DNA from 2 places in the Longicatena sp. genome. Region 2 is predicted to be linked to the other one. Evidence: predicted binding sites of a transcription regulator. Region 2 holds the regulator's gene; the other holds the start of a gene.
What was found. Region 2 encodes Rex, which represses fermentation and respiration genes when NADH is low (regulators of the CRP and FNR family bind a similar motif). Its sites were predicted from a motif close to GTGAANNNNTTCAC; they were not measured.

Region 1 (3,432 bases), on a different contig from region 2:
AGTATCTTCTAATGACTTACGAACTGTAACACTCTTATCATTTACTTCCATGATCTTATCCACGTAAGTAACCTGAGGAATATCCAGACGTTCTGCTGTCTGAGGACCAACCTGTGCAGTATCACCATCAATTGCCTGACGTCCGCCGATGATCAAGTCATAACCAACTTTTTCAATGGCAGCAGCCAATGTACTAGAAGTAGCACATGTATCCGCACCGGCAAAAGCACGGTCAGTAATCAAAATACATTCATCAACACCACGGCCATACAGTTCTTTCAGCATGCCGCTTGCCTGAGGAGGCCCCATAGAGATAACCGTTACATGAGCACCTGTTGCCTCTTTAATTTTCAATGCTTCTTCAACACCAGCTAAATCATCTGGGTTGATGATACTTGGTACACCAGCACGAATCAGAGTACCTGTTACCTTATCGACACGGATTTCAGTTGAATCCGGTACCTGTTTTACAAGAACGATAATTTTCATGATCTTCTTCCTTTCCTTTTATTATTTCAACATCTGTCCAGAAATAACCATACGCTGTACTTCAGAAGTACCTTCGTAGATTTCCGTAATTTTTGCATCACGGAACATTCTTTCTACTGGATAATCACGTGTATAACCATATCCACCCATCAGCTGGATTGCTTTTGTCGTAACTTCCATGGCAACTTCAGCAGCAAATAATTTTGCTTCAGCAGCTAAGTATGTGTAAGGTTGTCCGTTTTCTTTAGCCATCGCAGCCTGATAAACTAACAGACGAGCTGCATCTGTTTTTACCTGCATATCAGCCAACTGGAACTGTGTGTTCTGGAATTTAGAAATAGGGCGACCGAACTGTTTACGTGATTTCACATAAGGAACAACTTCATCAATTGCACCCTGAGCAATACCTAATGCCTGTGCAGCGATACCGATACGTCCGCCATCCAGTGTCATCATGGCAATCTTGAAGCCTTTACCTTCTTGACCTAACAGCTGATCTTTGCTTAAACGCACATTGTTAAAGATCAATTCACTAGTAGCACTACCACGAATACCTAATTTCTTTTCGTGCTGTCCTACTGTAAATCCTGGCATACCTTTTTCTACGATAAAGGCAGAAATACCATGTGTTCCCTTAGACTTGTCAGTCATCGCAAAGATTACATATACATCAGCTTCACCAGCGTTTGTAATAAAGATCTTTGTACCATTTAAGATATAATCATCGCCATCTTTTACAGCAGTTGTCTGCTGACCAGCAGCATCCGTACCGGCATTTGGTTCTGTTAAACCGAAAGCAGCCAGTTTCTTACCTGTACATAAATCAGGCAGATAACGGTTTTTCTGTTCTTCTGTACCAAATGCAAAAATTGGCCAAGTTCCCAGAGAAGTATGGGCAGATAATACAACACCTGTAGTACCACATTTCTTGCTCAGTTCTTCAACTGCCAGAATGTAGCTCAGGTAATCTGCCCCTGCTCCGCCGTATTCTCTTGGGAATGGAATACCGAGCATTTTGCACTCTCTCATTTTTTCAACGTTTTCACGTGGGAAACGTTCGTCTTCGTCGACTTCTGCTGCAAGAGGTTTGACATCTTTTTCAGCAAACTCAGCGAATAGTTTCTTCATCATTTTGTGTTGTTCTGTTAACATGAAGTCCATAAGTGTTCTCCTCTCCTTGAATGTTCTTGAACTAATAGGATTCTTACATGCGCCTATATATAAATAATGTATATAACAGGCGGTATCCCGGCGTTTCGGGAGCCATAATCCATATATAATTTTATCCCTCTTTTTTCCTTTCGTCAACACAATTGTTAAAATTTTAACAAGTTTTAACAGAAACAAAAAACCCGTTTCATTAGCACCCTTTCTTCCTGTATTATCCTTACCTTTCCTGCTTACCATCCCTTTCTATTCATGAAAAGAAAAAATCTTGTATAAGTAGGTCATATCCTTGGCTCTTGATGTACACTTTAGTTAAATGCTTATGCTTTGAATCTAATCTTTTTTGGGAATTCTTAGTATTGTAGTCAAGATGCATCAAAATGATAACGTTTCCTCCTACTTATAAAGGGACAACATCCTAAACTTACAACACCCAAAAGTATGCATACAGAACTTATTAATTTTTTCACAAGCTGTTGACATCTGTATCCTTTTTCGGTATCATATTCATGTATGAAGTTAGTATTCATATCAAGAAAGGTTTCGAAAAAGAAAGACAGGTAGAGAAAATGAAAAAAACTTATGTTGTTAGCGCTAAACGTAGTGCAATCGGTAGTTTTCTGGGTTCTTTAACAACAGTTAAACCAGTTGATTTAGGTGCTACTGTTGTCAAAGCATTACTGGAAGACGCACACGTTGCCCCTGAAAATGTTGATGAACTGCTGTGTGGTAACGTATTAAGTGCAGGATTGGGGCAGAACATCGGCCGTCAGGTTGCATTGGCTGCTGGTATTCCTGAATCTGTTTGTTCACATTCCGTTAACATGGTATGTGGTTCCGGTTTACGTACCGTAATGGAAGGTGTTATGTCTATCCAGACTGGCTTCAATGATATCGTTGTTGCTGGTGGTGTAGAAAGCATGTCAGGTGCTCCTTACCTAATTCCTGCAAACACTCGTACAGGAAACAAAATGGGAGATTTCAAATGTACGGACCATATGATCTACGACGCATTAACTGATGCTATGAATGGTATTCACATGGGTGTTACCGCAGAAAATATTGCGAAAAAATATAACATCACTCGTGAAATGCAAGATGAATTCGGTTATGCATCTCAACAGAAAGCAATAGCTGCTGTTGATAGCGGACGTTTCAAAGATGAAATCGTTCCAGTAGAAGTAAAACTGAGAAAAGAAACTGTGATCTTTGATACTGACGAACATCCTAACCGTAAATCTACTCCTGAAAAAATGGCAAAACTTCGCCCAGCTTTCATTAAAGATGGTACTGTAACAGCTGCTAATGCATCTGGTATCAATGATGGTGCAAGCTTTGTATTATTAGCTAGTGAAGATGCTGTAGCAAAATATAACTTAACACCAATTTGTGAAGTTATCGGTATCGGCCAAGGTGGTGTAGATCCATTGACTATGGGCTTAGGTCCTACTCCAGCAATTCGTCATGCATTGAACTATGCAGGTCTGAAACTGCAGGATATTGAATTAGTCGAACTGAATGAAGCATTCGCAGCACAGAGTTTAGGTGTTATCCATGAATTAGTGGAAGAACACGGTATCGATCGCGAAGAATTCATGAACAAGACAAACGTAAATGGTGGTGCCATTGCACTGGGTCATCCAGTAGGTGCATCTGGTAACCGTATCTTAGTAACATTGATCCACGAAATGATCAAACGTGATGCAAAAGTTGGTTTAGCATCTCTGTGTATCGGTGGCGGACAGGGTACTGCTGTTATCGTAAAACGTCCTTAAG
Region 2 (3,432 bases):
CAAAGTGCTGATGATGAAAGGTAGATTAGCGGAAGGTGGTAAAGAAGTTATGTATTCACTGGGAGGTGCCATCATGTTTCAGGAAACTGCAGAAGAGGCAATCATCAGGGAAACAAAGGAAGAAATAGGCTTATCTATTCGTGTTAAACGACTGGTATGCATCCATGAGAATTTTTTTGATGTAGAAGATCTTGGCAATAATCATGAGGTATCCTTTTATTATCTGGTAGAACCTGTGCATGAAGAGGATTTAAAAAAGCCATTTCTTAAAACACCTTTAGAGGAGGCGGTTTGGATACCGATCGATGACTATCAAAGCTATGATGCCTATCCGGCTTTCTTTAAGGATACCTTGAAACAGTTGGATGATGAGCGGATACAAACCATCGTGACAAGGCTTGCGAAAGAATGTGAATGATGAAAAAGGAGAATGTACCGGGTAAGCATTTGTAAAGCACTTGATCAATGATTTAAAGAATAAAAAGATATAATTAAAAACATGAAAAGCACGTGATGAGCAAGCGCATAATCAATCACGCAGCCAATAAAGCAATCACAGAAGGTTAGGAGGAAAGAATCATGGAATACTGGGATATCTATACACAAGATGGCATTTGTACTGGACGCAGGGTAAAGCGTGGAGATGCGATGGCAATAGGAGATTACCATTTGGTCATTCATCTGTTGATTCTTGGTAAAGATGGTCGTCTGTTGTTACAAAAACGTTCAGATCAAAAAGAAAGCTTTCCCGGCTATTGGGATTTTGGCATAGGCGGAAGTGCTGTTAGTGGAGAAAATGCCCGGCAATGTGCACAGCGCGAGTTGCAGGAAGAATTAGGCATTTATATGGATTTTCAACAACGTAAGCCGGTTTTGCGCAGCTATGGACAACATTCCTTAGTAGATTTCTTTACCATTGATTATGCCGGAGGATTAGCAGATCTGACATTGCAAAAGGAGGAGGTCAGTGGTGTTTGTTGGGCAGATTTAGAAACTGTGCATCTGATGTGCAAACAGGGAATCTTCATCCCATATCAGCCACATTTGCTTGCTTTATTGTTAGACATGCATAAGCAGCAAGGCTTGCATTGTTCATCATAATATATCGGAAAGCTAAGTTTTCTTGCTTCTTTTTATTAGCACTATGAGATACGTATGACAGTACGTACAAGCCGTAAAAGTTCAAAATGACAAATTCTTCACAATTAAAAAAATTTGTGGTATACTAACAGAGGTGATGAACATGACAGAGAAAAATGTGCCAAAGGCTACGTTGCAGCGCTATCCGGTGTATCTGAAAGCACTGCGGAAACTGAAAAGCTCAGGAGTGGAAAGGATCATGTCCAAAGAGCTTGCCAGTGTTGTGAATATTGAACCAACGACGATTCGCCGAGATTTTTCCTTTTTGGGAAATCTGGGGAAACAAGGGTATGGTTATGATGTCAATAAACTGATTGAAATATTCAACCAGCAGCTTGGCATGGATTTCGATGAGAAGATCATTTTGGTGGGGGCAGGTAATATGGGCCGCGCTTTGATGAAGTATAATAAATGGGATTATGTTGTAGGTGAGATTGCCTGTGCATTTGATATTAATCCTGATCGCCAGGGTGTGCGTTTCGGTATTCCGGTATATGATATCAGTGAGCTGGAACAACGCATTCCGGATGGCTGCCGTATCGCCATCTTAGCCATCAGTGAAAATATTCAGCAGACGGTAGATCGTTTAATTGCCTGTGGCATCACAGGTTTGGTCGATTTTACCCATGTGCATATACAAATTCCAAAAGGGGTTGTATTAAAGAGCGTAGATGTGGTATCATCTATACAGGAACTTGTTTTTGAAACAAACAGTTTAAATGTAGAACGTTGAAACAGGACGATGCCTGCTAACGATGCATAGCGAATCCGGGATGGTGGAAGCCGGAGGCATACGAGCAAGCGGAGAACACCTGTGGAGTTGAATCGGAGAATAGAGTAGACGATTCCGCGAAAGGATGGCGTTAAGATCCGATAAGCAAGATGTCTGTCAGCAGAGGTATTTCTGACAGGAATCAGGATGGCACCGCGTAACTAACTTACGTTCCTGAAAGGGAACGTTTTTTTTGTTCCCTTAATGAATAAAAGGAGGAAATGAAATGTTTGAATTTATGACCATTCGCGAACTATATGAAATCGTATTAAGCGCATCTCATGTAGAACTAGACAGCTTGGAATATGTACAGCTGCAAGGTTGGATACGTACAAATCGCTGCAGCGGTAAATTAGGCTTTATCGAATTAAATGATGGTACGTATTTCCGCAATGCACAATTAGTTTATATGCAGGAATTGAAAAACTTCGCGGAAGTAGAGAAATATCCTACCGGCGCAGCTATTACCGTAACCGGGAAATTAAAATTAACACCAGATGGTAAACAGCCATTTGAAATTGTAGTAACAGAGGCTGTTTTGGAAGGTGATTGTGATCGTGATTATCCATTGCAGAAGAAACGTCACAGCTTTGAGTATATGCGTGAGATACCACACTTGCGTCCTCGTGCGAATTCCTTCTATGCCATTTTCCGTCTGCGTTCTGTATTGTCCATGGCCATCCATGAGTTCTTCCAGAACCAGGGCTTTGTCTATGTACATACGCCAGTCATTACCGGCAATGATGCAGAAGGTGCGGGAGAAACCTTTACAGTTACCACACGTGAAGATCAAAAGTATGAAGAAGATTTCTTTGGGAAACACGCTTCTTTAACGGTATCCGGACAATTGCATGTAGAATCCTTTGCGATGGCTTTTCGAGATGTGTATACCTTTGGACCAACTTTCCGTGCCGAAAACTCAAATACGACACGTCATGCCAGTGAATTCTGGATGATTGAACCGGAAATTGCCTTTGCGGACTTAGAGGATGATATGGATCTTATTGAAGATATGGTGAAATATTGTATTGATTATGTCTTGGAAAATGCACCGGAAGAAATGAAATTCTTTAACAGCATGATTGATAAGGAATGCATTGAACGTATCACCAAGGTACGTAACAGTGAATTTAAGCGTATGACTTATACGGAGGCGATTGAGCTTTTAAAGAAAGCCGATGTGAAGTTTGAAAATAACAAAATCGAATGGGGCATGGATCTGCAGAGTGAGCATGAACGCTACTTATGTGAGAAAGTAGTCAATGGCCCGGTCTTCTTGATTGATTATCCAAAGGATATCAAAGCCTTCTATATGCGTGTCAATGAAGATAATAAGACGGTTGCGGCATGTGATTTGTTAGTGCCAGGCGTTGGCGAATTGGTTGGCGGAAGTCAGCGTGAAGAGCGTTATGATGTGCTAGAAGCGCGTATGAAAGAAATGGGTATGGAAACTGACAGCTTACAATGGTATATGGACTTGCGTCGTTATGGCGGTTGTAAACATGCCGGCTTTGGCTTAG

Region 1: AC1VS3_RS09945 (acetyl-CoA C-acetyltransferase) is a predicted target of Rex. The motif match lies at 2,113-2,126, and genes of this name have one in related genera.

The regions. Positions count from the first base shown of each region.
Region 1 is NZ_CEVYEL010000047.1:15,038-18,469, reverse strand. It holds gene AC1VS3_RS09955 (electron transfer flavoprotein subunit beta/FixA family protein) at 1-489, opposite strand, end outside; gene AC1VS3_RS09950 (acyl-CoA dehydrogenase) at 511-1,650, opposite strand; gene AC1VS3_RS09945 (acetyl-CoA C-acetyltransferase) at 2,226-3,431, shown strand.
Region 2 is NZ_CEVYEL010000012.1:57,474-60,905, reverse strand. It holds gene AC1VS3_RS04305 (NUDIX hydrolase) at 1-418, shown strand, start outside; gene AC1VS3_RS04300 (NUDIX hydrolase) at 580-1,101, shown strand; gene AC1VS3_RS04295 (redox-sensing transcriptional repressor Rex) at 1,244-1,873, shown strand; gene asnS (asparagine--tRNA ligase) at 2,139-3,432, shown strand, end outside.